DNA from 2 places in the Proteiniborus ethanoligenes genome. Region 2 is predicted to be linked to the other one. Evidence: riboswitches for the same ligand, from Rfam matches in the RefSeq annotation. Region 2 holds a riboswitch; the other holds the start of a gene.
What was found. Region 2 has a riboswitch for cyclic di-AMP ahead of BLV37_RS02505 (cell wall hydrolase). Riboswitches for the same ligand answer to the same signal wherever they lie in the genome.
Positions count from the first base shown of each region.

Region 1: linked by a shared signal. The riboswitch ahead of BLV37_RS01575 (NAD/NADP-dependent octopine/nopaline dehydrogenase family protein) and the one ahead of BLV37_RS02505 (cell wall hydrolase) in region 2 are both predicted to bind cyclic di-AMP.

Region 1 covers NZ_FNQE01000002.1:91,713-108,470, forward strand. The annotation lists gene BLV37_RS01495 (sigma 54-interacting transcriptional regulator) at 1-371, opposite strand, end outside; gene BLV37_RS15255 (LuxR family transcriptional regulator) at 698-2,080, opposite strand; gene BLV37_RS01505 (hypothetical protein) at 2,269-2,604, shown strand; gene BLV37_RS01510 (hypothetical protein) at 2,671-4,560, shown strand; gene BLV37_RS01515 (S-layer homology domain-containing protein) at 4,553-6,208, shown strand; gene BLV37_RS01520 (DUF5320 domain-containing protein) at 6,536-6,802, shown strand; gene BLV37_RS01525 (DUF134 domain-containing protein) at 6,889-7,260, shown strand; gene BLV37_RS01530 (NifB/NifX family molybdenum-iron cluster-binding protein) at 7,289-7,654, shown strand; gene BLV37_RS01535 (nucleotide-binding protein) at 7,659-8,516, shown strand; gene BLV37_RS01540 (ATP-binding protein) at 8,494-9,354, shown strand; gene BLV37_RS01545 (Mrp/NBP35 family ATP-binding protein) at 9,421-10,248, shown strand; gene BLV37_RS01550 (NifB/NifX family molybdenum-iron cluster-binding protein) at 10,295-10,621, shown strand; gene BLV37_RS01555 (iron-sulfur cluster assembly scaffold protein) at 10,866-11,261, shown strand; gene BLV37_RS01560 (bacteriohemerythrin) at 11,492-11,908, shown strand; gene BLV37_RS01565 (chemotaxis protein CheX) at 11,908-12,369, shown strand; gene BLV37_RS01570 (stalk domain-containing protein) at 12,404-14,512, shown strand; cyclic di-AMP (ydaO/yuaA leader) riboswitch at 14,642-14,767, shown strand; gene BLV37_RS01575 (NAD/NADP-dependent octopine/nopaline dehydrogenase family protein) at 14,865-15,992, shown strand; gene BLV37_RS01580 (methionine synthase) at 15,992-16,758, shown strand, end outside.
Region 2 covers NZ_FNQE01000003.1:104,369-121,126, forward strand. The annotation lists gene BLV37_RS02470 (aspartate-semialdehyde dehydrogenase) at 1-534, shown strand, start outside; gene BLV37_RS02475 (M16 family metallopeptidase) at 613-1,857, opposite strand; gene BLV37_RS02480 (peroxiredoxin) at 2,013-2,492, opposite strand; gene BLV37_RS02485 (M15 family metallopeptidase) at 2,551-3,339, opposite strand; gene BLV37_RS02490 (ABC transporter permease) at 3,352-4,149, opposite strand; gene BLV37_RS02495 (ABC transporter permease) at 4,133-4,930, opposite strand; gene BLV37_RS02500 (ABC transporter ATP-binding protein) at 4,914-5,921, opposite strand; cyclic di-AMP (ydaO/yuaA leader) riboswitch at 6,215-6,348, shown strand; gene BLV37_RS02505 (cell wall hydrolase) at 6,355-7,077, shown strand; gene BLV37_RS02510 (exodeoxyribonuclease III) at 7,173-7,928, opposite strand; gene BLV37_RS02515 (NAD(P)-dependent malic enzyme) at 7,947-9,122, opposite strand; gene BLV37_RS02520 (Fe-S-containing hydro-lyase) at 9,144-9,680, opposite strand; gene BLV37_RS02525 (fumarate hydratase) at 9,709-10,551, opposite strand; gene BLV37_RS02530 (hypothetical protein) at 10,777-13,770, opposite strand; gene BLV37_RS02535 (hypothetical protein) at 13,821-14,243, opposite strand; gene BLV37_RS02540 (zinc ribbon domain-containing protein) at 14,278-15,342, opposite strand; gene BLV37_RS02545 (hypothetical protein) at 15,355-16,758, opposite strand, start outside.

The DNA.
Region 1 (16,758 bases), on a different contig from region 2:
AAAACATCTTCCTTTTTGCAGTTAAAAATATTTTCACAATAATCATTAAAAATCTCTATTTTATAATCCTTGTTTATAGAGATTATTCCATCTTCTACCGAGTTAATAATAGCATGAAGCTTTCTTTCGCTTGTTTCGTAGGAAAGCAAATCTATTTCATTTATGGCAATTACCCCGTCTAATCCTGATAGATTCTTTATTAGTAGATTTTTTTTAGCTTCATCTATACTTAGCATTTTAACACAAACCTTTTTAGGAAAAACCTCTAAAGAATTTAAGTTTATATTAGCAGAATAAATTTGAGATAGTATGGCTAATGTCATTCCAATCTTATCTTCTGTAATTATTTCAAGTCTAACAAACCTATTCATATTTTTCACCTGTTCTAAGGAATTTTTCATAACGAATACAATAGTTTTACATTATTTTCTTTATCCAAATAACCTGACCTAATGAGCCTTATCAAAAGCTGTGTCACAAGAGATATTCAATTTTTCTATGGAAAATCCTTTATTTTATTTAAAGTTTTGCATTGCCTATTAATAATACTAAAGCTTAGGATTGATCTTAAATAATACCTTAAGACCAAATTTTCTTAATAATATGCTAAGCCTATTTTCAGAAGTTATTCTCAAAATAGCCCTGTTCTCTTATTATAAGAGAACAGGGCTATTTTGTTGACCATACTTAAAAAATGCTAGTACATAAAATCATTGGTACTAAGTTCCATTTTTTGCAAAAGCTCCATAATTTCAGTTCTGTTGGAGCAATTAGTTTTTTTTAGTATATTTTTTATATGAAATTTGACTGTGTTTTCAGATATGTATGCAAGGCTAGAGATTTCACTATTAGAATAACCCTTAATGACATAACGTAAAATTTCACGTTCTCTATTTGTAAGAGAATACTCGTTTTCAAATTCCTTATAAAAATCTTCTTGAGTCTTAGGAATAGATAGGCTTGTCATATATAGCCTTTGAAATAGTATAATAAACAAAATAATAAGTGGCATAAATAAAGCAGCTATTAAAATAGTACTAAAAATTGAACTATGCAATAAAGCACTAGGGATAAATGTGCTTAAAGCCTCTCCAACCCGTCCAACACATAGGCCTAAACCTGCCAAAGGAAGCCATTCTGTTTTTTTGCTAGAAATATCAACAAAAGCAATCACACGGTAAACAGAGTAAAAGCCTAGTAGTAAATAGCTAAAAGCCCATGTTATAAATATAAATGAAGGCTCTTTATATAATACGATAGCAGCAAATGGGAAAAACAGGCTTGCTAAGCAGCAAAGTGCTCCATATTTTCTACTTTTATCAGCAATTATCCCTGCAATGACTAAGCCTAATGCATAGAATGCTCTTGCTAACTCAAAGTTAATTTTTTTATGGAATATAGTTGAGGATTGATAATTAGAGCCTATAGAGTTAATCAATGACATTAAAAGAAAAACAGCTATAAACTGTAGAAGTAGGCTTTTACTAGGAAATGATTCTAATGTAATCCTTTTATTTTCCTCAGAAATAGGCAAGTTTTGTACTGCGGATATAAGTTTCATGTTTATTAGAATAAATCCAATATAAAGAAGCACCACATAGCCTGACTCCATCATCCTACCATTGAGCATTAAGGAAATCAAATAAGTTCCAATACTACCTATAGCATAAGCAAATCCAAAAGCCCTCCCTCGCATTTGTTGAGGAACCTGAGTAGCTAGTACAGCAAATTGGTAGGCAGCAAAAATTCCAAGAAATAGGTTCATAATAACACCACTAAATACAATTATAAAGAGATTATTCCAGGTGAGCATTACTGTGATTACTATTGCATTTATAAACATTCCAATAGCATAAGTAGAAGGTTTAGACGCAAGGCTAGGGGCATACCATAAAAATAATGAAAATAAAATTATACCTAAGGCTTGAGCTATATAATTCCAACGCATTGCAATAATATCTACCTGCTCTGGACTTAGGAATGCATGAAGCCTATACATTTGTGATATATAAGCAGAGCCGCCCCATAAAAAATAAAGAGCAATAATCCCCGTAGACAAAAGAAAATTTTTACGATTCATATTACCACTCCCATACTATGTTAATTTATTATACGACAAAATATACTATATTTCAAAGTAAAATTTTGTACTATCCTATCACATACCTACCCTAAAACTACCCCTGCATTTTGACTCCCTATACCAAGCCTGTCCTACTAAGATTATATCCTTAGACTTATAGTTAATATAAGGGAGGTGGAGGGTATATGATTGTTCTCTCGAAAAAATTTAATCTAGATAAAAGCATTATATTTAATGCTATATATGATGCATTAGAGGAGATGAATTTTGTTATTGAAGAAGCTAATAGAGATTTAGGGCTCATTAGCATAAGCAAAAAATCATTTAATTCAGAAAAATACAAAATAACTCTTTCCTTAATCTCCTTACTTGAATTTGGAGAATCAAAAATATTATTGCAAGGTGCATCGGAAAATGAAGAATCAAAAGAGGATATAGAAAAATTATTTGAAAGGATTATTATAATAACTGCTAGGTTTAATAAAGGAGGGAGAATAGAAGCTTCTAAATATTGTGTATAAGCTTTATAAAAGTAAAATTGTTTTTATGAGTAGTTTAATACTATGTTTATAAGGAGGAGATAAGCTATGAAAGTAAAGTGCTTTATATCTATCATCATGAGTTTATTGCTAGTTATGATACCTATCTCAAACATTGCCTATGGAGAAGGAAAAACTATAACCTTTGAACTATATGATGGGAAAACAAATGACATGATTTCGGAAACGGTATCATTTGCAGTATATGCTGCTGATAGCGGAGAAGTAGTGGATTTTCAAAGCAAGGATAATAACGAATACAAATACTTATTAACAAATGGCAGATATGAACTAAAGGCAAGTGCAGATGGCTATTATACAACTAATGAGAATTTTGAATTAAATGAGCACACATGGGAGAGGGTGCCATTACCGCTTTACAAAAAAAGTGATGTAGTGATGGTAACAGATACGGCTATATCTGCTGAAATAAACACATCAGGAAGCTCAGGAGTTAATGTATCTGTGATAAAAGACAATTTACCAGAAGAAATAAAATCAAACGTAGATGAATTTAGAGTTGTACTGATACCTAGTCATACTTGGAATGTTGAGAACGATGGATTACCTGCAGGCTTTAATAGCAATCCACAAGAACCTTTAGAAAACACTAGACATGAAAATTTAGATCCTGGAGACTATTTTTTATTTGTATGTTTTTATAATGTAATTCAGCAAGAACCAGAGCAAGGTGGAGATTATTCTTATTTAGTAGGTTATGCTACAAAAAATATTATAGTCACAGAGATAGTTGAAGGACCAGGTGGACCAGGAGAGCCAGGAGAACCAGGAGAACCAGGCTGGCCAGATTGTGGAGAAGAGATATTTAATTTCTATTATGAAGGGGAAGAGGAACCCTTCTATACAACTAAAGAATGCATGCCAAATATCAAGATTGATTTCAAAAATAAAAGCAGTATAACAATTAGAATGGAAGTAGAAACAGAGGATGAAGAGCTAACGGATTTTGGTGGATGGGGAGTACTTGAATATGTAGTTGACAGGTCTCAATATGTTGTCCATAGCAATGTTAATGGTCCAGAGCTAACAGTTTATAAAAATTTTGGCAAGGCAACACTCCACTATATGTATGATAATCACAATAGACATGCTTTCATTACTTTTTATGAGGATGACTTTGTTGGCATAAACGTAGAGCCTGAAATTGGAGCAGGAGATTGGGGTACAGGTGTTATTGATGCTTCTGGTAGAACTAATGCTACTCCTACCTCCTTTGTATATTTCTTAAATGAAGAAGTATCTATTAAACCATCTAACATAGGTAAAAGGTTTGTTATTTTAGGTATAGAAGGTGAAGGTATAACTGCAGAGTTTAAGGAACAAGATGGTCATTTGGATGAGCATTGGAGAGTGACTCTTCCAGATATAATAGAACCTGTAGTAAGGCTTACATTAACATTAAAATTTGAAGATAATAGCACAAGTGAAGTACCTCTCGAAATACGAAGAGTATTATTAGATGCCTTTTCAATGGAATACGACGAAGAACATAAAAGGGAAATTCTAGAATCAGGTGAAGAAATAACTACACCGAGAGGAACACCATATGAATACAATGGTGAAGATTATATTACTTTTGTAGGAGTTTTCGCATTTGAGGAAGGATACTTAATAGATCATACCCTTTTAGTTATGTATTATGAAAATAATCGTATTTTAGGCGCAAAGCAATTTGAAGTATTAATTGAAGGTGAACCTTTTAGAGATGAAATCCCTGTGTATAGAAAAGGGCATCCAGATTATGCATCTGTATCTAGGGCTAACCGTATAACTGCATTTTTAATATCAAAGGAAGGTGTGGATGAAGGTTCAAATACATTTGGCGGTGCAACCTTTGGTGTAGGAGCTGGATGGGGTCATTTAATGCCTAATCATAAAGACTGGGGTTCAGGAAAGGATGGTATGGATTATGAATAAAATATATAGATTTGTGGTTGTTACTATTTTACTCACAATGATACTATTACCCATTAGCAATATTGGACAAGCTGCTATAGGCGGTACGGTAACAGAATTAACAGCGTCATATAATAACTCTACTGGAACAGTTAAAGTAACAGGAGCAGGTGAAGGTATAGCTAAAGAAATTATTGTAATTGAAATATTAAAGCCTAATGGTGATTTGCTTTATTTTGGAACCGCATCCTTAGATAATGGAAGCTTTGAAAGCTCTATAACAGTAGGAGCTCTTGCTGTAGGAACCTACAAGGTTAGAAGTGCAGACTATACAGGTGGTTCATATAATGTAGCTCAGTTTAGTGTAGCAAGCACAGGGGGTCCTCCAATTGATGAGGAAGTTGACGACTCTAGACCTACACCAAGCAAACCAGAAACGCCAAAGCAATCAGAGCAAAAGACAGAATTACAGGTAGAGACAGAGCCTAGTAAAGTCACTGCTACTATTAAAGCTACGGGAGTAACAGACAGGGATGGACAAACAATAATAAACATTCCTACAGATAATATGAACAAAGTAATAGCTGATGCTTTAGTAAAGGCTGAAGAATCTGGTATTAACAAGGTAGATATTAAAATTGCTGTAGAGACAACAGGAGATAATAAGTCCTTAGAAATAATATTACCAAAAGAAGTTATAAGAAACATTAAAGAATCTAGGATTGATTCCCTAACTATAGATACACCTATAGGCTCTATTCTCTTTGATGAAAAAACCCTAAAGGAAATTGGAGATACAAGTGAAGGTGATTTAGTTATCTGTATAGCTTATTCGGATAAAGATAAGCTATCGTCAGAGGCAAAAGAATTAGTAGAAGATAGACCAGCCTTTGATTTTTCTGTAATGAGTGGTGAAAAGCAAATCAGTAAATTTAATGGAAAACTTACAGTGAGGATTCCTTATAGTCCTAAGCCTATGGAGAATGTTGAGGCTATTGTGGTTTACTATATAAATCCCCAAGGAAAGCCAGAAATTGTGAGAAATTGTATGTATAATGAAAATACTGGGCAAATAACCTTCAAGACAAATCATTTTTCAACTTTCGCTATTGGATACAATAGCATAAGCTTTGATGATGTACAGGAAGACGCATGGTATAGTAAAGCAGTAAGCTTTATAGCAGCTCGTAATATTACAGCAGGTACTAGTGATAACAACTATACACCAATGGGGAAATTAAATAGGGCACAATTCATTGTTATGGTCATGAGAGCATATGGAATTCAGCCAGATACATACCCAGTAGATAATTTTGCTGATGGAGGAAACACTTATTATACGGGCTACCTGTCAGCAGCTAAAAGACTAAATATATCTCAAGGTGTTGGTAACAATCTATTCCTTCCAGATAAGGAAATTACACGTCAAGAAATGTTTGCGTTGTTATACAACACGCTTAAGACTATGGAAGAATTGCCTACAGAAGCTACAGGCAAGAGAATAGAGGATTTCTTTGATGTAAATCTTATAGAGAGCTGGGCGAAGGAAGCTATGAAAGCTCTTGTTGAAGGAGGAATTATATCAGGAAGCAATGGAAGACTTGAGCCTAAGTCAACATCTACTCGAGGGGAAATGGCTCAATTAATATATAATATTTTGAAAAAGTAAGTCTGAATTTATGGATGAAGTAAAGCAAAAAAATTATTAGATTAAAATATATAGAACTAAACAATTAGTATAAATAATCAAAACCTACTTCAATTATCTATAGCCTTGTCTTCCTACCATAGGAGAGCAGGGCTACTTTTTTTGCAAAAAAAACACCTAAATAATCGGCTTAAAGCAAGGGTTTAAGGTATACAGGGTTAAATGTAAAGTGATAAAGCCTTAGAAAATTATTATAAAAATAGAAAAAAAGTTATTGACATATGCCCAATATAAAATATAATAGAAATTGAAAAGGGCATATGTCAATAACTGAAGGGAGGTATGAAAATGCCAAGAAGAGATGGAACTGGTCCAATAGGGTGTGGTCCAATGAGTGGAAGGAGCTTAGGTTTTTGTATAGGTGCTAATGGAAGATATGATGGAAGAATAGGACGTAGATTTAGTCGTGGTTTTGGTTATAGATGTGGAGTTGGATTTAGCAGTTTTTTTAATGGAGAACCAGCAGTCATGACTGAACAAGAGTTTTTAACTAAGCAAAAAGAAGTTCTTCAAAGCAGGCTTGAGAACATAAACAAGCAAATCGAAAGTCTGTAAGAATAGTATAGATATAGGGCGCCCATGCTATTCTTATAAGGAACAGGAAAATTTTACTTTATTATTATGCAGAAAAGGAGAAGAATATGGCAAGACCTAGAAAGTGGAGAAAAGTATGCTGTTTACCAGAAAACAATCGTTTTGGACCACTAAATATTCCCTTAAGTCAAAATCACTTTATAGATATGACTGTTGATGAGTATGAGACTATTAGACTAATAGACTTTGAAGGGTTGACTCAAGAGGAGTGTGCTGACCAAATGCATATTGCACGGACAACAGTACAGCGTATTTATAGTGATGCTCGAAAAAAATTAGCAGAATCCCTAGTAGAAGGGAAGGGACTTAGAATAGAAGGTGGAGATTATAAGCTTTGTAACGGTGTTGGGAAAACTTGTGGAGGCAACAATTGTCACAGGTTCAGATTTGGTAGAGGATTTATTGAGGAAGAAAATTAAAGAATATTTAATTAGAGGAGGATTTAATTTGAAAATAGCAATTCCAGTAAGTGACAAATCAGCACAGGCAACCATATTTCAATCCTTTGGTCGTGCGCCTTACTTTATGATAACTGATACAGAAACAAATGAAAGAGTGTTCTTAGATAATACTGCAGCAGATAGTCAAGGTGGAGCAGGAATAAAAGCTGTTCAAATAATAATAGACAAAAATATAGACGTGCTATTTACTCCACGATGTGGTGAGAATGCTGCAGAAGTTTTAAGGGAAGCAAATGTTAAAATATATAAGACTATAAACGAATCCGTTGAAGATAATGTCAATGCTTTTAATTTAGGTCAGCTATCTTTACTTGACCATATTCACCCAGGATTTCATGGTCATGAAAAATAGAGGGATAAAGATAGCTGTTTTAAGTGGCAAAGGAGGCACAGGCAAAACCTTTTTATCTGTAAATTTAGCCTCAGCTGCCAAATCATCAACTTATATTGACTGTGATGTGGAGGAGCCTAATGGTTATCTTTTTTTTAAACCACAAGAAGTAGCTTCTAATAGGGTATCAGTAAAAATTCCTTTTGCAGATAAAAAGCTTTGTAATGGATGCCGAAAATGTGTGGAGTTTTGTAAGTTCAATGCTTTGGCCTATATAAATCATAAGCTTATAGTGTTTGACAATATATGCCATTCCTGTGGGGGCTGTGTTCTGTTTTGTCCTCAAAAAGCACTATCAGAAAAGGAAAAATTCATAGGAAAGATTCAGAAAGGTACATCAGCAAATGTAACTGTGCTTACTGGTATATTAAATACAGGTGAAGCAACAGGTATTCCTATTATTGACGAGCTTTTGAATTATAAGCTAGAATCCAACAATCTAACTGTCATAGATTGTCCACCTGGAAGTGCCTGCAGTGTTATGGAAAGTATAAAGGATGCAGATTATTGTATATTAGTGGCAGAGCCTACTTTGTTTGGTGTTCACAATCTTAATATGGTATATAGGCTAGTAAAATTATTTAATAAGCCTCATGGGGTAGTGCTTAATAAATGCTTAGATGGAGAAAATCCTGCAGAGACTTTTTGTATAGAGAAAGGAATAAGAATATTAGAAAGGATTCCTTTTGATATTGAGCTAGGAGTCTTGAACTCAAATGCTATTATTGCAGCCAGGGAAAGTGAAAAGTATATGAATATATTCTCCCGATTACTTCAAACTATAACTGAGGAGGTTCAGAATGAAACAACTGTTAATCCTTAGCGGAAAAGGTGGAACAGGGAAAACCACTATAGGAAGTGCTTTTATTAAGCTTGCAAATGCAAAGGCTTTTTCAGACTGTGATGTAGATGCTCCAAATTTACACCTGATAATGGCTCAAACATCTGAACCTTCCAGAAGAGATTATTATGGCTTACCAAAAGCACAAATCAACCCTGACCTATGTATCCAGTGTGGCTTGTGCAAGGAAAATTGTCGTTTCCATGCTGTAGATAAGGATAAAGAATATAGGATTAATTATTATGCATGTGAAGGCTGCGGAGTGTGTGAGGCTATATGTCCTCAAAAAGCCATAACTCTTGAACCGGCCATATCTGGAGAGTTGATGCTATATAAAAATGAAACTGTTTTTTCAACGGCTCAACTAAATATGGGAAGTGGAAATTCAGGACTGCTGGTAACAGAAGTGAAAAAACAGATGCACTCAGTAGCTACAGATGTAGAGCTTGCAATAATTGATGGCTCACCAGGCATTGGGTGTCCTGTAATAGCATCCTTAAGTGGTGTAGACATGGTTTTGATAGTTGCAGAGCCTTCTATTTCAGGAATTAGCGATATGAAGAGAATTATTAAAACGGCAGAAAGATTTCAAACTAAAATTGCAATTTGTATAAATAAATCTGATACTAATATGGAGAATACAGAAAAAATAAAGGACTATTGTGAGAAACAAGGATTAGACTTTGCAGGTGAAATACCCTTCGATTCACATGCAGTAAAAGCAATTAATGAAGGAAAAAGCATTGTAGATAATGATTGTGCTTCAGGACGTGCTACAAAGACCGTTTTTAAGAAGACTATGGATATATTATTTAATTAATATAAAAATATAACTAATAAATCATAAAATAATTCTGAAAAAATTAGAGCTAAAGGAGATTTAAAGATGAGCAAAAGTTGCGATAACAATTGTGGAGCTTGCAGCGAAGAATGTAATGAAAGAACATCACCAATAAATAATTTTCTCGAAAAACCACATGAGCTCAGTAGCATTAAAAAAGTAATAGGTATTGTTAGTGGTAAAGGTGGCGTTGGAAAATCACTAGTAACATCCATGCTTGCAGTAACAATGAATAAAAGAGGTTACAATACTGCTATTTTAGATGCAGATATTACAGGTCCGTCTATACCTAAAGCATTTGGAATAGATAAAAAAGCTGTAGGAAATGAACTAGGCTTATTACCTGTTAAGAGTAAAACTGGGATAGATATTATGTCCCTTAATTTACTCTTAGAAAGTGACACAGATCCAGTAGTTTGGAGAGGGCCCATAATTGCAGGGACAGTTAAACAATTTTGGAAGGATGTTATATGGAAGGATATCGATTACATGTTTATCGATATGCCACCAGGAACAGGCGATGTTCCTTTAACAGTATTTCAATCTATACCTGTTGATGGAATTATTGTTGTGACATCCCCCCAAGAGCTAGTTTCTATGATTGTAGCTAAGGCAGTAAAAATGGCAGAGATGATGAATATACCCGTCATAGGTCTAGTTGAAAATATGTCCTATATTAAATGTCCAGATTGTGATAAGAAAATAAATGTATTTGGTGAAAGCAATATTGGAGCAATAGGAGAAAAGCACAATATAGAAGTTCTGGCAAAGCTGCCTATAGAACCTGAAATTGCACAGGCTTGCGATAAAGGCATGATTGAGTTTTTTGATTTTAATTGGCTTGACACTATAGCAGAAGTATTAGAAAAATAAGAATGGGGGTATTAAATTGAAAATTGCAGTAGCAAGCGAAGGAGAAATGGTTACAGGACATTTTGGCCACTGTGAAGCATTTAATATTTTTAATGTAGAAAATGGCAAAATTCTTGAAGTAAAGGCCATATCTAATCCAGGTCATAAACCGGGATTTTTACCTAATTTTTTAAATGATTTAGGTGTCAATGTTATTATTTCCGGAGGAATGGGTGCAGGTGCAGTACAAATATTCAATGAAAAAGGAATTCAAGTGATTACAGGAGTAATGGGAAATGCAAAGGAAGTAGTAGAAGCATTTTTACAAGGAAGACTAAAATCTACAGGTTCAATATGTAATGAGCATGAACACCATGGTGAATGTGGAGAATAATTAATATTTTCATGATAGAGTTTTAGCTCTAGAAATAAAATTACCAGGAAAACTCACTAGTCTGATGGCTACTGTATATTAAATAATAGCCATCAGATTTTTATGTTTTTCTATAGGAGCTAGAAAAGAATTATTTCTTTCCATAGAGAAACGGGCTACCCATAGATTAATCTTAAATTTTATAGTAAAATTAAATAGTATCAATAACGTTTGAAACTTTTGAAAAGGAGAGTATATGCAAGATATGGAACATAATCAGTATTCCCAAGAAACAATAGATCACTTTATGAATCCTAGAAATGTAGGAAAGATTGAAAATCCTGATGGTGTAGGTATAGCAGGAGATCCAGAATGTGGAGATTATATTGAAATAACTATTTCAGTTAAAGATTATTTTATAAAAGATATTAAGTTTATGGTTCATGGCTGTGTAGGTGCGATTTCAACCAGCAGTATGACAACAGAGCTAGCAAAGGGGAAACCTCTAATGGCTGCCTATGCTATTTCTAATGAAGATGTAATAAATGCATTAGGAGGATTACCCTCAGAAAAGGAACATTGCTCATTACTAGGGCCTATTGCTTTAAAAAAGGCTATAGTAGATTATATTAATAAGAACAAAAGTATATTAGAGAAGTAATAAAGCATTATTAGTTCTAGTCAATTCAAATTCAGATGATAAAATTTAACGAATAATTAACCCTCTTATATCAGTAAGAGGGTTAATTATTCGTAATAACTATAGAAATATCTGTTTTTTATTGGAAAAGCTATTATGCTATAATATAATATATGTAAAATTTGTTACCAATAGAATGGAACTTTATTAAGGAAAAGTCAATCTAACAAATAGAAAGGGAGGTATAATTTATGTGGAAAGAAAGGTATAAAATAGGAGTAGAGCTTATTGATGAACAGCATCAGGAGCTTTTCAAGCGATTATCTGAATTTATCCGAACTGTTCAAAACAATATAACTTGGGATGAAAAGCTAGATAAGGTAAAAGAAACTATGGTATTTATGCAGGATTATGTAGTTGTTCATTTTGATGCAGAAGAAGCTTATCAGGAAAAAATACAATATCCAAATATTGAGAAGCATAAAGAAATACATGCTAAATTCAAAGAAGAAATAAATAACTATGTTAAGCTTTTTGAAAGTGAAGGCTTTACTGAAGAAACAGTAAAAGAATTTAGTGCTAAGCTCATGACATGGCTGATTATGCATGTGGGGAAAATGGACCAGGAAATTGGAGAATACGTCAAGGGCAAGGGAGGAGAAATATAATGAAGGCAGAATATGTTAACTCATTTTATAAAGCTACAGCAGACGTATTACAATTGATGCTTGATGTAAATGTGGAAAGAGGAAAGTTACAAGCTATAGAAGACATGATATGCAGCAAGGATGCAAATGTTGTACTTGGAGTAACGGGAGATTTAAAGGGAACAATAATATTTGGATTTCCAAAGGATATGACATTAGAAATGGTTAAGATAATGTCTGGTATAGAAATGGACAAGATAGACAGCTTTGTTTCATCTGCCTTAGGGGAAGTAGCTAATATTATTAGTGGGAATGCTATGACGCTTTTAGCAGCTAATAACTATATATGTGATATAGTTCCACCACAGGTTTTTGTAGGAGAATATAAGGCCTTTTCTATGGGGAATGAAAAAGCTTTACTTCTTCCCTTAGTAACTCCAATAGGAGAATTCCATATTAATATATTTTTGAAGGAAAAATAATAGATAGAAACAACAAAAGAAGGGAGAGTACATAATGAAGAAGATTAAATTTATGAGACCCAGTAAACTAGCTATATTAATATGTTTGTGTGTACTTACTCAATTATTTAGTCCAAAAGCTTTAGCCTTAAGTCAAATAAAATTAATAGTAGATGGGCAAGATATTACATCTATAGCTCAGCCTATAATTCAAAACGATAGGACCCTTGTTCCAATAAGATTCGTAGCTGAGCAGCTAGGTGCAAAAGTAACCTGGAATAATGAAGATAGAACTGTGCTGGTGGAGAAAGGGAAAAACTCTGTTCTTTTAAGAATTGACAGCCATCTAGTTCTATACCAAAAAGATGAAAAGGTATATGACTTATGTGATGTTCCACCGACTATAATAAACGAACGTACTTATGTGCCTTTACGTTTAATTAGTAATGCCTTAGGCATTGGAATTGACTGGAACCAAGAAAGTAGAACTGTATATGTGGATTCTAGTAAAAATGCAGAGGTTATATCTTTTTTTGATGTAAGGATATTGTCCCTAAACCCAGGACAAGCTATAACAGGGAAAACAGAGCTTCAAATATCACTACCTAAAGAAGGAATAAAAAATGGTACTGAAATAAAATATCTTTTGCTAGACCCAGCTAATGCTAAAGGTGTAGTTGTTGCTAGAGGAAATGGATTAACTTCAAAATATAACTGGTTACCTAACTTGGAGCATAAGGGAGAAAAAGTATTAGTAGCTGCTATTTATAATGACAAGGGAGAATTTATAGCTGGAAATGCAACATATGTGCAGATGGATGTTAACCCTAAAGTCTCCTTAACAGGCTTATCACAAGGGCAAGCTATAAACGGAACAGTATCCATAGGCGCAGATACTAATTTTGTTCCATCCTATGTAAAATATGAAATTATCAATCAGGATAATAATAAGGTAGTGATGTCCTCAGAAGCAGATCCTCAAGGACTGTATAACTGGACTCCAATGCTAGAGGATAACGGGAACTATTCCTTTAAAGCAATAGCATATGATGAAAATGGCAAGGCCTATGAAAGTCAAAGTATTAGTGCTAAAGTTCAGATGTCTCGCAAGCTGGCATTATCAGGAGTTTCATCAGGTAGAACAATTGACAAACCAGTTACTCTTTCCACCTCAAGAAATTTCCATGTTAGTGAAACAGAATATGTCCTAAGAGATCCGAAGACTGGAAAGGAAGAAACCCTCGCTAAAATGGGCTATGGAAGCTACAAATGGTTCCCAGGTCCAGAATACTCAGGGAACAAGGAGCTTTTAGTCAGAGTTAAGGATACTAGAGGGATAACGCATGAAAGTAGTAAAGTAAGCGTTAATTTATCAGGAGCTCCTAAGCTGTTCTTAGATGGTGTAGGACCCAAACAAGTTCTTACAACCTCTGTAAAACTTAATACTATTAGCAATGTAAGCTTGGATAGTGTGAATTATATTATCATTAATGCTAAAACAGGAGCTAGAAAGGCTTTAGCTTCTGGACAATCACCATTAGTTGAGTACACTTATACACCTATTCAGGGTCAAGAGGGAAGCTGGAAGCTTCAAGCAGAAGGAATATATAATTCAGGTACAAAAATTTTAAGTGAAGAGGTTCCAGTTACAGTATATTTAGGCAAGACCTATTCATCATCACCTATAATAGAAAAAGATAAATTTCTAGGACTAGCATCTGACCTTGCTAAGGGTTCCTGGGAGAAAACAGGTATGTCAGCAGCTCTACAAACAGCTCAGGCTATTCTTGAAACAGGCTGGGGTCAAAGCGTTCCAGTAGACAAGTATAAAGGCAATCTTTCCTATAATCTTTTCGGAATAAAAGGAAAGGGAACTGTAGGCTCTGTAATTTCAAACACATGGGAAGAGTACAATGGTAAAGCATTTCGAGTTGATGCAGAATTTAGAGCCTACAACAACATAGACGAAAGCTGGTCTGACCATAAAAATTTACTACTAAAAGCTAGTAGGTACGAACCTTTTAGAGAAGTAATGCATGACAGCACCTTGGGGGCTTGGGCATTAAGGAGAGCAGGCTATGCTACTGATTCACAATATCCTATAAAATTAATGAGGATAATAAAACAATATAATTTACAAGAGCTTGACAAAATAGGAATTTAGTTATTGAAACTATCATAATAATAAATAAGCTTAACCTATTTAAAAGGGTCAAATAGCACAAAATACCTCTTGCAAATATAAAAAGCCTGTGGTATAATTAGCTAGAAAAACTCTACTCTAAAATATAAGAATATAATATCGCTGAGTTCTTTGCGGAAGCGGGGGAACCGATTTTTAGGGGTGAATCCATTTAGGAGGGGCTACCCTTTAGCCCTAACCCGACAGCTAACCTCGTAAGCGTACAAAGGGGGATTAATATTTAATCGATATTAAGACTATGGAATCCCATGGTCTTTTTTGACCCCCAAATTCTTGTTTACATAATATACAGAGTAAATACTATTTGGAAAGGGTGATTGTATTGACAAAAAAACTCACTTATTGTGTCATTGGTGCCGGCAATGGGGGAATTGCTATGGCAGGATACCTTGCTATGCTTGGATATAAGGTAAATCTGTATAACAGAACCTTAGAAAAGCTTATTCCATTAATGAAAGATCCTGTTATTTACCTTACTGGAGAAGAGAATGGATATGGAGTATTGAACAAGGTGACGAATAGTATGGAGGAGGCCATAGATGATGTTGACATAATAATGGTAACCATACCTGCAATAGGACATTATAATATTGCTAAAGAAATGGCTCCCTATATAAAAAACGACCAAATAATAATATTAAATCCTGGCAGGACTGGAGGGGCACTAGAGGTATATGAAACCCTATTAAGGGAAAGAAATAAAAATAATATAATAGTAGCAGAAGCTCAAACCTTTATATATGCATCAAGAGCCACATCATATAATAGTGCACACATATTTAAATCAAAGAGAGAAGTTACATTAGCTGCAATACCTGCTACAAAAACTAATTATGTGTTAGAGCTTATTAACGAAGCATATCCTCAATTTATCCCAGCAAAAGATGTTTTAGAAACTAGTATCAATAATTATGGTGCTATATTCCATCCTGCACCTACGCTTCTTAACAGTGGACATATCGAAAGATGTGCACCTTTCGAATATTATACAGAAGGTATAACGCCCTCCATAGGAAACTTTTTAGAGAAAATAGATAGAGAAAGAATGGAGCTAGGAAGAATATTACAAGTAGAGACTTTATCTGCAGCTGAGTGGCTTAAAGAAACTTATGGGTCAAAAGGAGATAATATATATGAAGCCGTCCAGAACAATTCAGGCTACAAAGGCTTACAAGCGCCACAGGGGCTACAGATTAGATATATTTATGAGGATGTTCCATATGGACTGGTACCTATGGAGTCTATGGCTCACAGCTTAGGCATGAAAACACCTGCCATAACCTCAATAATAAATATAGCTCAATTTATGACTAATAGAGACTTTAGAAAAGAAGGAAGGACTGCAGATAGACTGGGATTAGATGGATTGTCTATTACGGAAATGCATATGTTAGCAAGAGGGGGAACAATAGTTAAGAGAAGATTGGAGGAAGTAGTATAATGAAGAAAATTATAGGATTAACACTTGGCAATTGTGTTCATGTGGCTGGTACTATGAATTTTCTAAGCTTAGCTCAGAAAGAAAATTATAAAACCGAATTTATCGGCATAGGATTAAGCATTGAAGAATTAATAGATGTAATAGAGAATAAAAGGCCAGATATTGTAGGGCTTTCATATAGGCTTTCACCAGAGCCATTAAACAAAATACTCCAGGAATTAAAGGAGCAAATAAATAGAAATGAAAACCTGCAAAACATGCTTTGGCTATTTGGAGGCACAGAGCCTACTGCCTTAGTAGCAGAAAAATATAATATATTCAATAAAATCTTCTATGGAGATGAAGATATAGATGATGTAATAGCTTATCTTAAAGGTCAGGAAAACTTAGAAGAGGAAATATATCCAAGTAGTCTTATAGAAAGAATTAAATTTAAATATCCTTATCCTGTAATAAGGCATCATCTAGGTCTTACATCTATGGAAAAAACATTAGAGGCAATAGAGAAGATTGCAGAAGCTAAAGTACTAGATGTAATATCTATTGCACCAGATCAAAATGCACAAGAATATTTCTTTGACCAAGAAAACATGGATGATAGCTTAAGTGGAGCAGGAGGAGTTCCTGTTAGAGCAGAAGAGGATTTGCGTGCCTTATATAATGCGGCTCAAAGGGGAAACTACCCACTCCTAAGATCTTACAGTGGAACTAAAAACATAACAAGATTTGCTCAGGTACTACAAGATACTATTAATAATGCTTGGTG
Region 2 (16,758 bases):
TCAACTTATCAAGCTGTTTCAGGCTCAGGTGTAGGTGGCATTGCAGACTTAGAAAATGGAATAAATGGTATAGCTAACAAAAAATATCCTCATCCAATTGCGTACAATTGTATTCCACATATAGATACATTTATGGATAATGGATATACTAAAGAGGAGTTGAAAATGATTGAAGAAACAAAAAAAATTCTAAATGACCCTAGCCTTAAAATAACAGCTACTACGGTTAGGGTTCCAGTTAAGAATTGCCATAGTGTGTCTGTAAATCTCCAGTTTGAAAGAGCTTTCGAAATGCAAGAGATATATGAGGTTTTATATAAGAGTAATGGAGTCGTAGTTGAGGATAATACGGATAAGAACATATATCCTATGGCAATAACTGTAGACGGTCAAGACCAGGTATATGTAGGTAGGATTAGGAGAGACTTCAGTGTAGAAAATGGAATAAATCTATGGGTTGTGGCAGATAATGTTAGAAAAGGAGCTGCAACTAATGCAGTTCAAATAGCAGAACTAGTAGCAAAAAACTTATAAATACTTATGTAATAGTCTGAAATTCTAAAGTTCTACTATATAGGGCTGCTCAAAATGAGCAGTCCTATTATTATAATTTTATTTTTGGCTTAGTAGCATATGAATTGTAGGATTGATTAAAACTTTTTTAGCCACTTCATATACATCTTCCGCTTTAATATTATTTAAAGCCTCTAAGTCTTCAACAAATGCGTCTATTCTTTTATTCATAAGTCTTTGATGAAGAACATAATTGCCTAAGCCCTCAGAGTCCTCAAGAATAGAAGCTATACCTGTTTTCATTACTTTTTTCATTAAAGATATATTGCTCTCATTTATTAAAGCATGTTTGTTTACTATGCTTTCTATACAATAATCTATGGTTTTCTTAGCCTCAAATATATCTTCTTCAGATGTGGAAGAGTATATATACAATGTCTTAATATAATCAGTAATATCTATTTCAGAATATATGTCATAGGCAATGCCCCTTTCCTCTCTCAATGCTCTAAAAAGGATAGAATTTGGACTTTCACCTAGCTTATGGTTTAATATGTCTAAAGCAAGCTCTTCATCTCTAGTTAGATTATAAAAGGTGTAAAGATATACAATAGTGTTTTGCTCTATTTCCTTTTTATATGAAACTAATTCAACATTACGATTTTTTTCAACTATTATTTCTTTCTTCTTAAGTTCTTTACTTTCCCACTTTTCAAAAAACTCCCTTGTCTTTTCGAAAACCTCTTCGTGCTCCAATGATGATACTATACTTATTGCACTATTATTGGGGATATAGTATCTATTATAAAAAGCTATTATTTCATCCCTGGTAAAGCTTTTTACGAGGCTTTCTTTGCCTAATATATCGTATTTTAGAGGACTTTTTTCAAAGCCTGCTTTATTCACTTGGCTAAAGCTATATTGCTCTACATCATCATAGCCATTTCTAAATTCAGCTAGTATTACTCCTCTTTCCTTATCTATTTCCTCTGATGGAAAAGTTGAATTAACAATAATATCAGATAATATCTCCATAGATGCTTCAAGCTCATTAAAAAGAGCTGTTATAGAAAATACTGTGGAGGTATAGGTTGTGTAAGCATTGTATGAACCTGCTCTATTTTCTAGATCTTGATCTATATCTATGTTTGTCCTTGATTTAGTACCTTTAAAAAGCATATGCTCAATAAAATGACATAGTCCCTTTTCATTTTCCTCTTCATTAACAGGACCTATATCAACTCCTAAATGTATAGAACAAAGCTCTGTGTCTTTCTTTATAGTAATTATCTTAAGTCCGTTGTCTAAAACATACTCTTTCCAATCAAAAAACTGTCTTCCCATTAACAATACTCCTAACCTTAATATTAAAGGAATAATTTCTATCCCTAACTATGATATTATAAATGATTTATAGATAAAATGATAGTCTTTAATACTAAAATTTAAACTGGCTGTATTGAATACTTCATACAGCCAGTTTAAAAATTAAATAATAATTACATATTATTATTTATAAATTCCAGAACCTTCATTGCATGTCCACTTGCTTTTACTTTTCTAAATTCGCCTCTAATTATTCCCTCTTTATCGATTACGAAGGTTGACCTTTCCGTACCTATATACTCCCTTCCATAAAGCTTTTTAGGCTTTAACACATGATATAGCTCGTGTATTTTTAAATCTTCGTCACTAAGCAAAATAAAAGGCAATTCTAGCTTTTCACTAAATTTAATATGAGATTTAATACTGTCCTTGCTTATACCTAGTATTATTGTGTCTAGCTCCTCGAACTCAGAATGTAATTCTTTAAACTCTGAAGCCTCAGTAGTGCAGCCTGGTGTGTTGTCCCTAGGGTAAAAATAAAGCACCACATTTTTTTTCCCAACAAAATCAGATAATAAAATATCTTTTCCCATGTCTGATACAAGGCTAAAGCTTGGTGCCTTCTCTCCCGTCATAGAAGTGTTAATACTCATAAAATGGTCCCCCTTTTTAGTATCTATTTATAGGACCTAATACCCACAATTTATATCTCTAATCATCTTTTATCCTCTTTTCAAAATGCTGATAATCCTTTAAAGAGCTCCATTCTCCTCCCCAAGTCCATCCTCTAGTTATAAAGGCATTATAACAAACATCCCCTTTTATTATCATGCCTTGCCTTATATTATCTCTATCTAGATATTCCTTTCCTTCTTTGGGAAGTATAATCTCATCCTTTATATAAGGGTTTTGTACTGGATTTATATCAATGGCCACACCATAGCTATGGTTTGAAAACACTCCTTTTTTACCTGTTACCTCTCTTGAGCAAAACGCTGATGAGTTGTTGTCTGACATTGACAAATCATCGTCTGCACCATATTCATCAATTAGCCTAATCTTATCAATAGGGAATCTAGCCTCATAAAGCTCTTTAAATATTTCTATAACCTCCATGGCTAGTTTTTTGTGTACTATCAATTCTCCTACATGCTCTATATCATCAAAACCCCAATATGTAACACATATGTAGGATAGCTCATCTATATCCACAGGAGAATTCTCTTTGTAGGATAATCCAGATATTTTTTCTATAATGTCTTCTGTTAAGCTACTATACATAAAAACAGGTAATACATTTTCCTCATCAGCTTCATAATTATCACCTTTATTGATGACATTAGTATTCAATATGCTATTATCTTGTAGTATTATTTCCATATCTGATTTTTTCTTATTACCTTTATAAGCCTTGTTCAATACTAGTGACACCATTAGCAAAATTATTATTGCTAAGGCTAGAATCCTAATAATATCAATACTCCTTTTATTCTCCGCCATTAGTTACCCCCTTTAAAGCTTATTTACTATTAAGTTTCCTGATTCATATTTCTTTAAGCCTTTATAGAAAAACCAATATGCGAATATTATCCAAGCTGCTGTAAAAAATAAGAGCACTAAAAACCATTTAAAAGAAAAATATTGTAATAATCTGACAGGTACTAAGGATATAAAAGCTGCTGGGATAATAGTATATATAATATATTTTGCAACTCCCTTATATATTCCTTCTGGATATATACTAAATGTAATCATAAATTCAAGAACTAATCCACTAATTCCTTGTGAATTACCCATATAAAAAGTCAAGGAATTTACAAGTATCAAAACACTTGAAAAAATCAAAGCACCTGTAGTACAGAAAAATAGAAACAATAAAAAATCTGCTAAATTTACTCCATTAATGCCTATGAATAGGATAATACCGTATAATATATCTCCCCATGCAGAAACAACAGTACTAGATGAAATAATATTTATAAGAACATCTTTAGGCTGTAATAAGTATGGATCAAGCTCCCCATTAACTATCATGTGAGTTATTCTCCTTATGTTACCAAACAGGACAAAGCTAATTCCATAAGATACTGAAGATATAGCCCAAAGCATCATAACTTCCTTAAAGCCATAGCCTCCTATACTCTCTACATTTTCGAATAATATCCACCAGAAAAATATAAAGGAGGCATTATTTATAATCATACCAAAGGTTTGAATAATAAAGCTAGTTCTGTACTCCATAGATGCAGAAAGATTGAAGCAAAAATACTTAGCTATTAGATTTAAGGTTTTCTTAACCTCCGTTAACATTTAATGCCTTAACCCCCTTTCTGTAAATAAACATAGAAAGTAAAAAAAAGAATAATAAGTATCCAAGCTGAAAAAACAATGCTTTGGAAAAGCTAGAAAAAGAAAAATCAACTGCAAGCCTAGCAGGACTATAAGTTACATATGCAAAAGGAAGCTTTCTAGCTATTTTTTCTATCCATTCTGGGAACATTTCTAGGGGTATTAGCATACCACCCAATGTAAATACTAGCTTACTATAAATCCAATAAAAAGCACTGTTTTCTTCTACCCAAAAAGATGTTAAGGATAAAGATATATGGACGAAAAAATTTATCCCAATACCTAACAATAATGAAAGTATGACAAAAGGTAAATGAATTAGCTTAAATCCTGTTAAAGGGCCTACATAAAGAATACCTATGACTAATCCAATAGCTATATTAGTAATCAATTTAACTCCAATTTCTCCTAGAGAATTTGAAAAGCAATAAAGTATATAGTTATAAGGTTTGTTCAGCATATAAGCTATATTCCCATTTTTAACATCTGTAGAAACCTCATTAAATACATCTGAACGTGATAGAGTAACCATTTCTGTAACTATCAAATACCATATCATCTGGCTCAAGCTAAGCCCTGCAATAATATCTCCTTTTTGCCCATATATGTTTTCCCAAAGCATTAACATAATATAGATGATAAAGGCTAAGAAAAAATTTCGAGCTATAAAGTTTTCTACATATACAAGATTATTTGATAAACTTATTTTGCATATAAATAAATATTTATATAGTTTTTTCAAAATTATCACCACCTAAGCTCTTTTGCAGGTATATATGTGAAATTATTTCTTCTAAGGGTGGCTCAGATATGGTAATATCTGCAACTTTTCCTACTTTCATTAATTCGCCTATAACAGTATCAATATCATGAATAGAGCTATCCACCTTTACTTTAGCAGCGTATCCTCTATGCTTTATTACGTCTATTTTTTCACTTAATATCTCTACAGGCTCATTGTATTTAATATCTATAATCTTTTGATTCATATAATTATACTTTAAGTTTTTTACTGACTCATTTAGTACAATTTCACCATGGTTTACTATTAGTACTCTCTTACAAATTCGTTCTATATCTCCAGCATCATGAGAGGTTAAAAATATAGTAGTTTTATTTTCTTTATTTAATCTAATAATTAACTCACGTATTTTTTGCTTAACTACAACATCTAAGCCTATGGTTGGTTCATCTAGAAATATTACTTCAGGGTTATGTAAAAGAGAAGCTGCTATTTCACATCTAATCCTTTGTCCTAATGATAGCTTTCGCACAGGTATTTCAAGAAGCTCTTCTATTTCAAACAATTCAGTCAAATACATAATTCGTTGCTTAAGCTGAGAGTTTGAAATTTCATATATTCTACCTAGAAGCTGAAAGCTGTCTATAGGTGGTAGATGAAACCATAGCTGCGATTTCTGTCCAAATACCGTCCCTATTTTGTAGGCTAACATTTTTCTTTGAACTGACGGGTTAAGTCCAAGAACACTGATTTCTCCAGAAGAAGGATATAAAATTCCTGTAAGCATTTTTATCGTTGTAGATTTCCCTGCTCCATTTGGTCCAATGAATGCTAATACTTCTCCCTTTTCAACATTAAAGGAAACATTGTTGACAGCTTGAATCTCTCTGTATTCAGGATTTAATACTGCCTTCATACTACCTCTCAATCCTGCCTTCTTAGTTTTAACACGAAAAGTCTTTTGTAAATCTCTAACCTGTATAATGCTCATATTTACCCCCCTCAAATTATATAATTAAAGCCCGGAAGAAGAGTCAATGAGACTCCTCCTCCAGGCTTTTCTCCTAGAAGTGTAGATAATAATCATCCTGTATCGCTTGGACCAAGCACTTTAAATTAAAGCCGGAACCCTAGATACACTCTCAAATATTACCATATAATTTACCATCTAATTCCTTAAATGTCAAGTACAATATTATTTTTATTATAACTTTAGTATTCGTGGTAATTTTCACCATAGGTTGACATAATATCTTGGGGCTTATATAATATGAACTATGTTAAAACACATATTTGCTGAATCCTAGTTTTTCTAGGTACGGAGGAACCAACTAAGGGGTTAATCTATGGATGTCATAGTAGGGAGCCTTCTGTCCCGAACCCGTCAGCTAACTTCGGAAGCAAAAAAGAAGGGGTGTTTTCATATGAAAATGCATCAGAAGAGGTTTATCACTTCATTATTTCTTTTAACATTATTAATCTTACTGAACATAACTAGTGTCTATGCTGCTGGAAGTAATACAGGCTCTTATGTAACATTAAAACTTGGTAGTAGAGGTTCTGAGGTTTCAAGGCTACAGCAAGCTTTAAATAACAAAGGCTTCTGGGCAGGAAATGTTGATGGTATTTTTGGACCAAGAACTGAAAAAGCAGTAATTTCATTTCAAAAAGCTAACAGGATAACTATTGATGGAATAGCTGGTAAGCAGACTCAATCATTATTATATGGTTCATCTAGCTCAGTATCTCGTGGGACAAGTATAGGTAGAAGCTCAAGCTCATCAGATGACCTATATTGGCTTTCAAGGATAATACATGCAGAAGCTGGAGCTGAACCCTATAAGGGAAAAGTAGCAGTTGGAAGCGTTGTATTAAATAGAGTAGCTTCCAGTGCTTTTCCAAACACAGTAAAAGGTGTAATCTTTGAATACTACAAAGGCATACCTCAATTTAGTCCTGTAGCAGATGGAACTATATACAATACTCCATCAGCAGAAAGTGTACAAGCAGCTAAAGATTCTCTAAATGGTGTAAAGCCAGTTGGAAATTCAACTTATTTTTTCAATCCTGATAAAGCAGAAGGTAAATGGATTGTAAATAACAAAACATATGTAGCACGTATAGGTGATCACGTGTTTTACAAATAGTAAGATTAATAGCGCAACATATCCTTATGGAAAAATCATAAAAACCTTGGCCCGTTTTATCTAACCAAGGTTTTTATCTTTGCTTGCTATTTTTCTCAATAATTTATTTCTAGTAATACTGGACAATGGTCGCTACCCATTATCTCTGAATGAATTTCTGCACCCTTTAGCTTTTCCTTTAGCTTTTCAGATACAACAAAATAGTCAATTCTCCAGCCTACATTCCTTTCTCTAGCTCGTCCCATGTAGGACCACCAAGTATATGCATCCTCTAGGTCTGGATAAAAATATCTAAAGCTATCTATAAAGCCATTATCTAAAAGCACTGTCATTTTTTCTCTCTCTTCATCTGTAAAGCCTGCATTTTTTCTATTAGTACTAGGGTTTTTTAAGTCTATTTCTTTATGTGCTACATTTAAATCTCCACATAAGATTACAGGTTTTTTTGAGTCTAGTTCTTTAAGATAGCTTCTAAAGTCATCCTCCCAATTCATTCTATAATCCAGTCTTGCCAGCTCTCTTTGAGAGTTTGGAGTGTATACATTGACTAAAAAGAATTCTTCAAATTCTAAGGTTATTACTCTTCCCTCTTGATCATGCTCTTCAATTTCTATTCCATATTTTACAGATAAGGGTTTTTTCTTTGTAAATATAGCCGTACCTGAATAGCCTTTTTTTACTGCATAATTCCAGTACTGGTAATATCCTTCTAAATCTAATTCTATTTGGCCTTCCTGTAGCTTAGTTTCTTGAATACAAAACATATCTGCATTTATTTCATTAAAGTATTCTAAAAAACCTTTTTTAACACATGCCCTAAGCCCATTAACATTCCAAGAAATAAGTTTCATTCTTTTGCTCCTTTCAAACTATACTCTAGCCACTCCATCATCTATAGCAGCTTTTTTTACTGCTTCTGCCACTGCTATTGCAACTTCCTTGTTAAATGGACTCGGTATTATCATATCTACATTTAGCTCTTCTTCTTTAACTATATTTGCTATTCCATAGGCTGCTTGTATCTTCATGTTTTGGGTGATTCTACTAGCTCTTACGTCTAAAGCACCTCTAAATATGCCTGGGAATGCCAGTACGTTATTTATTTGATTAGCAAAGTCAGATCTTCCTGTGCCTACTATGAAGGCCCCTGCTTCCTTTGCATCATCTGGCATAATCTCTGGTATAGGGTTTGCCATTGCAAATATCATGGATTTTTCACCCATTGTTTTTACCATTTCCTTTGTTAAGCAATCTGCTGACGACACTCCTATGAACACATTTTTACCAACTATTACATCCTTTAATTCACCATCTAGTGAAGCTTTATTAGTTATTTCAGCCATTTCTTTTTTTATTGGGTTTAAATCCTGTCTATTTTTAGATATGGCTCCTTTTCTATCACACAATATTACATCCTTAACTCCAACACTTAATAATAACTTAGCTATTGCAATACCTGCTGCTCCAGAACCATTTATGACTACTTCTAAATCCTTAAACTCTTTTTCTGCTAATTTTAATCCATTAATAAGTCCAGCTAATACTACTATAGCTGTTCCATGCTGGTCATCATGAAATACTGGTATGTCTAATTCCTCATCTAGTCTTTTTTCTATTTCAAAGCATTTAGGTGCTGCTATATCTTCTAGGTTGATGCCTCCAAATACTGGCTCAAGCAATTTTACTGTTCTAATTATTTCTTCAGTATCAGTTGTTTTCAAGCAAATAGGAAAAGCATCTACATCTGCATAGGCTTTAAATAATATGGATTTTCCTTCCATAACTGGAATTGCACCATAGGGTCCTATATCTCCTAAGCCTAATACTGCTGTCCCATCACTTACTACAGCAACAGTGTTGCTTTTAAAAGTGTATTCATATACTTTTTCTTGATCATTAGCTATTTCTTTACAGGGTTGAGCTACTCCTGGAGTATATGCTATGGATAAATCATCTTTATTTTCTACCTTAACTTTACTTTGAATACTTACCTTGCCCTTATTATTTCTATGCATTTCTAACGAAAGCTTATTATAATCCTTCATTTAACCCAGCTCCCTTCAAGTTTATTTTGTATTTTCATATAAATTGTTACCATAAATATCTATACATACTATTAATGGCATATTTTCTACTGTTAGTTTTCTTATGGCTTCTGTGCCTAAATCATCATAGGCTATTACTTCTGACTCTTTAACTGAGCTTGCTATCAATGCGCCTGCTCCACCTACTGCTGCAAAATATACAGTTTCATTTTTTTTCATGCTTTCTATTACTTCCTTACTTCTTAATCCTTTTCCTATCATGCCCCCTAAGCCCAATTCAAGCAAAGGTATGGTCATAGTGTCCATTCTGTAGCTTGTTGTAGGTCCAGCAGAACCAATTACTTTTCCAGGCTTTGCTGGAGTTGGGCCTACATAATATATTATAGAATCTTTTATATCAAAAGGTAAAGCTTCTCCTTTATTTAATGCTTCCATCATTCTTTTGTGTGCCGCATCTCTTCCAGTATATACAGTACCCGTAAGAGATACTACATCTCCTGCTTTTAGTTCTCTTAAAACTTCCTTTGTTAATGGAGTTTCTATAAGTTTAACAGTCATTTTTTCACCCCTTATGGTCTTATATTATCTATAGAATTATTGTACTATGCCTTGAAGAATGGCAATTTATATTTACTGCTACTGGTAAGCCTGCTATATGAGTAGGATATGCTTCTACATGTACATCTAAGGCTGTGGTTAACCCTCCTAAACCTTGAGGTCCTATGCCTAAAGCATTAATCTTTTCTAATAATTTTTCTTCTAGCTTAGCTAGATGCTCTTTATTGTTTTTTGATCCAATTGGTCTTATTAAGGCATGTTTAGCTAAATTAGCTGCTTTATCCATTGTGCCACCAATGCCTACTCCTACTATTATAGGAGGACATGGATTAGGTCCTGCTTCTTTAACTGCTTTAAGAACGAAATCTACTACGCCCTCTTCTCCATCTGATGGCTTTAGCATCTTTATTTGACTCATGTTTTCGCTTCCAAAGCCTTTAAACATAAGCTCTATTTTAACCTTATCACCAGGTACAATATTATAATATATAACTGCTGGAGAATTATCTTTAGTGTTATTTCTTATTAGTGGGTCTTCTACTACAGATTTTCTTAAATACCCTTCCCTATAGCCATCTATAACACCTTTATTTATAGCATCAGTTATACTACCATTAGTAAAGTGAACCTCTTGTCCAACCTCTACGAAAGCTACTACCATGCCCGTATCTTGACATAATGGTGTTTCATTTTCCTTTGCTACTTCAGCATTTTTTATCAGCATGTCTAAAACCATGTTTCCTACTGATGAAGTCTCTGCCTTTTTTGCATTTATAAAAGCTTCCTGTATATCCTCTTCAATATAAATGTTAGAAGATATACATTTTTCAGCAACTAGCTTTTGAATAATCTCTACATCTATTTGTCGCATTTCATCCACCTCTTTGTTTTTTTATAAGTATAATTATATTATATCTTAAATATAAATTCTTATCTTCTGCATACTTAAATTATCCCTATTCTTCATTCTATCATAGATTTCAAAATCCTTCTTTATTACAAAAAAGATAGAAAAAAAGATATTCTCTATTAGTCTTTTAGAGAATACCTTTTAAAAATTTTATTTTTGTTTGTATTGGCTTACATTTGCATTTTTTTAATAGACGAATACTGGATCAGCTGATGGATTAAGTGGTGAGGTTGTAAATGGGAAGTTCCCGAACATATTTCCAAAAATATAGTCAAAAAGCTTATCCTTGATTTCCATTACATCAAGGAACACTATTATTGAATTATTTGGGTCTTTTTCATCATCCCAGATATTAATATTGATAATAAGCCTTCCACTTTTATCCTCAAACTCTACTTGTGTAGCCTTTGTATAAACTTTTGCTGCTCCAGCTCCGCAAATCTCCTCAACATATTTCTTAATTACTTCTACTTCCTTTTCTCTCCATCCTGATGCATTGGAATCAAGGGCCTCTTTAACCCATTCTCCTGCATATTTATTAAAATATTCTTTTGCTTTTGGGTTATTTGCAAGCTCATCAAACTTCTCTGAAACTACAAATTTAAATGCAGTAGAGGTTAAATCGCTAAGTCCTGCAAGTATGGCATCATAGAATCCTATAGGCTTGCCGTCTGGTCCTACATCATTGTAGTAATGATTAACAATTTTTATTACTGTAAAGCTGGCAAGTATGAAGCCTGCCTTCTTTATATTTGTGTCTGAGCTTATCTGTGTCATCAAAGAATTTTCAAGCATTGCCATAAGGTTTCCATTTACTCCTCTAAGCTTTTCATCAGGACTTGAGATACCTTCTCGATACCATATGTTTTCACTTATTAGTCCAACAAGAATTTCCTTTGTAGGTGATAAGAGAGCTTCTCCTACTGGACCTGTATAAGCCATAGCAACATATGAGAATGCCTGGTCTCCTACCCATTTTACCCACTCAAGCCCCCAGATAACCCAGTCCAAAGCTTCTGCAAAATTAATGTTGTCTTGAGCCTCGTCTAGAAGCTTTATTCTAGTGATTTCATAAAGGCTCTTGTTGAGTAGCCTTATTTCCTTCGGTGACATTATGTCATAATTTTCCTTTATGTGTTTTATTACGTCGCTCCAGTCCTCAGGAGGCATGTATCTCTTTATCCGTTTTAGTAAAAGCTCTAACTCTTCTTTCTTTTCCTTCATTTCATTAAATGGTTCTCCGATTAGTCTAATTGGCAAATCCAAATGGTAATCCTTACTATCATACTCACAATCTATAGGAAGCATTAGGTAATGCTTCGTTTTGCCCTCAGGTATTTGCATTTTAGGTTGAAATTTATATATTCCCCTATTTGTGGTTTCCTCTATTTCATATTTAAACACCTTTGCTAGATTTTCAGTTTGTACTGTACTACCTTTTAGATTATCAAGCTTAATATTAGCTTTTGATAAATCAACAAGCTCAGCTTTATACTCTCCTTTTTCATCGACAGAGCTTACTGCCAATTCAACCTTGAAGCGTGTTGCAAGAACTTCCTCTCCGACTTCTGCCTTTTCATTATCAGAATAAGCACCTATTTGAGCATATCCATCTTTATCAAACTTTATTATTGATATGGATATGCCCTCAGGGTATATGGCTACACGAAATGCTTCTGAAATATTATCTGTATTGCTTTCAGCAATCACTTCAACATTAAATACTTTTCTTTGTGTGCTAGATTTTTCAGATTTTACACTTTGATTATTCATTATAGCTTTATATTTAAAATCCTTTATTTTTTTAAGCTCTACTTCAAATGGACTATTGTCCTGAGGCTTTAGACTAACCTTAGGAATTTCAACAAAATCATGTAGTGAAAATAAAACTGTGTATTCTCCATTATCCCCCTCTATCATAACCTTTTCCATAAAAAGATTCTTGCCCTGTTCTTCAAATTTAATATAAGGTTCTCCTACAAGTTTAAAACGAACATTGTTGCAGAAGGAACCACCTTCACCATTAAAGACAAAGCTAACAATTCCCTCTGATGGGCTTTCTGCGCCTTTCACAGACTCGGCCTCCACTGTTGCTCCAACATAGTTGCTTGCAATTGTCGTTGGTCCTATTTTCATATGTGCGTTTTCTGAAAAAATGGAGATTTTTTGAGTTAAATCCATCCTATCTATTTCTACTCCTTCTGAATTTATCTCCACCATACGTGCATATACTACTACTGCTGGCTTATCATAGCGTATGGAATCTCCAAATTCCTTGTATATGACCATTTTGTATGTGCTGCCCTTACTATCTTCTACCTTGCTGCTGCCATTATTGGCTCCTGCTAATACTCCTAATCCTGCGGCTAAAACTGATGTAGTTATGCCCACTACTACTGCCTTGGCCACTGAATTACTAGTTTCTCCTGATGTTTTAGATGCTTCTGTGTCTATTGTTTGATCTATTGATATATTATTTGCTTTCTCCGGTGGCTCTGTTTCAGAGGTAGTAACACTTACTGCTCCTTTTAGTGTTGTATTTGATTTAAAGGTATATCCTAGACCAAAATAACCATCTTCAGATTCGTTAACTGAACTCTCTCCATCATCATCTGTTACAATTTTAGTCACTAGGTTTTTATCTGTATCTGTCAATGCTCCACCGTAGCTAAAGATTGATTCTGAAACTTCAGACATAGGTAAACCTAGGACAAATTCTCCACTACAATTCACCTTCCACTGTATTGTTTGCTTTAAATCAGTGTTTTTTTCTGTAACATCTGCAGTATAGCTAAGAATTCCTTTTACGGAAGGATATCCTGTCACCTCATCATATACAATATCCCCTTCTAGTTTAAGGGTTCCGCTTCCACCTATGCTTGTAAAGCCGTATCTATGTTCTACTGGCAAACTGCCTGAGCCTTCAAAATATACTTTCTCATCTGGATGTACTTTAATATCAAAGGTCTTAATAATTTCACGAAGAGGTGCCTCATAAGGATAGCTGTCATTCCAATCATTAAATTTAGTTATAGTTTCATCATATCTAATGTGTACCTCTTCAAATTTATCTTTATAGTTATCAGGCTCTGCAAAGGCTAATATGTTTTTAAATGGTATCGCAATAACTATTATCATTATTATTAATAGTAATCTTGCTAGTTTTTTCTTCCCTTTCATACGGACTACACCTCCTTATCTTCATATTAAATAATGCAGTGATGCACTATTTAATCGGTCTTTTTATTCATCGCTACAATCAAAAATCCACCTATAACTAAATATATAATTTGACTTAAGCCTGGTTTTGTTTCTTCTTCTAAAGCATTGATATAAGGAAAAAACGAAAAATATTTAACAGCAGTAACAGTATTTGGGTGCTTTATAAATACTCCATCACTAATTTTTTTTGTAAATCCGTCTATGCTTCTCCCATCTTCTAATTTAAATGTATAGCTAACAACATAAGTATATCTTCCAGGGGTAGCCTCTGAGCGTTCTCCTCCTTCACGTCTTACATTAGTAATTAAGGCGGTTTCTTTTACACCAAAGGCTCCCAAGGCTAAGGTGCTTAATCCCCATAGAATAAACATAATCCCTATGACAGTTATTAATATCCGTATCCCTATACTTCTAATTTTTTTCTTTTTCATGATTTTCAATCCTTTCCCTAAAGCCTGCTGCTGGCTATGCGGTAGCCATATCCTTATTGCTGCTACCTGATGCTATCCTTAGAATAAGTGCTACAGCAATGAAAATGATGCCAACAACATAGCAGGTAAATCTAAATGGTATGGTGGAAAATAGTATGGAAAGAGCAAAGCCAGTTGTTATTCCTGCAATTGTACGATTTGCAAAGGAAGTACCCATAGATTTCTTCTTGCTTAATTTGTTTAAAACTGACATTATAAAGCCTCTTAGAAATCCTGTATTTCTTGATAGAGCTCGCAATGCCATTATAAACCCAACTATTCCTGCCATACTATTGATTAGTGAAGCATTAGCATTTAAAAAATTATAGATAATCAATGCAATGCCTGAACCTAAAAATAATGGAACCGCCTCACTTATATCTTTTACTGCAAAGGATTTTAATAATGTCTTAATGCCTCCTCCTATACCTTTAAATGGTTTCTTACCTGAAAAAATTGGAAGAATTAATGCTGTTACAAAATATGCATATAGACCTTTCCCAACAGTTCCTCCAATTATGTTTAACAAGCCTTGACCCATACCTCCTCTAGCAAAGGTGAGAAATGATAAGTATCTAATTGGTGTATTATATACTCCGAGCATAGGCAATATAGTTAGGATTATCCAGATAGCAGCCATAACTATTGCAGGTATAAGCTTCTTCTTATCTCTAAAAGCATTCTTAAGGCCATTAAAAATATTCTCTATACCTTTAAGTAAATACTTTATCGGTCCAAGAGTACTTCCTATATTATTTATTGCAGGCATAGTCTGTGTGAATATCATCTCTCCTGATGTTGTGGCGTCAAAACTAGTATTGTCAAATATCTTTCCAGGGCTTGAAACTTTGTCTAAGTTAATTTTTCGTTTCTTTTCATCTTTGGACTTAACTTCTTCTTCTTTTTGGTTTTCTTTTATTGGTGGTTTTGTTTTGTATGCTTCAGGCTCAAGCACTTCTTCTTTTTCTAATTCTTCAGCTATCTTACTTCCACATGAAATACAGAATTTACTATCTGGTTTTATTTCTGCTCCACACTCTATACAGAATCTATTTCTCATTTTTCTTCCTCCTTATCCACCTATTTTTAATTTTTCTATATATTCTAGTAATGCATTTACGCCCTTGCTTATATAAGCATCCGCTTTTTCTGCTGCTTTATCCATGGTATCTAACCCATATTTTGCTGCTTTAGATACATTTTCGTTTACTAGCTTTTGGTCAGTATCTGCTATACTTATTTTTTCTACCCACCTGCCCTTACCTAGCTGGTTTAGATAATCTCCTAGTAATACTCCTGCCCCTTTTCCAACAAAGTCTAGAAGCCCTCTTTTTACTGCCTCTGTTATACCTATTGGATTGTTATTGTCATCTTTATCAAATTGCCAATGGTATCCTATTCTATATAGAACATAGCTTGTTAACCAAATTACCAGCTTTTTCGGTTCATCTGCTTTAGGCACTTCTATAAGTCCATCTGTTGAACCAAGGCTTTCGACTGCTCTGTCAATTGCAATATCTTTTGTTAACTCCCAAATATTTTTATCTGTACCTGCATAAAGCTCCCCACAAAGTTTTACAAAGCTGCTTTTAACATTTGCTACTATAAATCCAGTAATAGGTCCTCCTATTGGTGCTAAGGCTAGGTCGAAGGCTATATCTCCTATATATACTACTAAATCTAATGTTGCTATTGCCTCATCATACCATGCTGCTTCTAATAGGTATTCTTGGGATTCCTGAATAATAGACCTTTCTGCTATGCTCCAACAGTTTCTACGGAACAATCTAAAGTCCTCTATCCCAAGATTATTTCTTGCTTTTTCTAGCTCGTATAGCTTTTGACCTCTAAATCTAGGAGCCATATATATTTCTATAACTCTTTTACATGCCTGATATTCTTTTTCATAATCTGCTTCGTATTGTAGAATGTCAGGTATTAGATCTATTTCTGTTTTGCTTTCAAAGGTTTTTACCCCATATGTTGCAGTGATTTCCATTGTACCTTTTACTGGTTTTGTAGATGGGAAGTTTTTTTCTGCTCTGGCTATATATCTCTTTGATTTTGTTAGTACATTGTTTTCATCAGGCTTTATTTCCATCCCTATAAGCTTAAATATTTCTCTTTCATCTATTAAACTAATTTCTATACTATCCCCTTTTACAAATTCTAGGGTGCTTTTACCTTCACTCCAAACTCCTAATTTTACATCAAATATGGTTTTTTCCATTTGGTCACTGTCTATACTTACTTTGTAGCCTCGAATTTCTTTTGGCTTTCCTAGGAAGTCTGGTAATACTCCTTCGTAGCACATTTCTACATAAAATATACTACTTACATATTCTTTTTCCGTTTCTGCAATTATTTCGCAGGTGAAGGATTCAAAAAATTTATCAAGATTTTTCTTATCTGCCTTATCAGTAACAATTATAAGGTTGTTACCATTTTTATCTTTTCCTACTTCTAGTCTAAATTC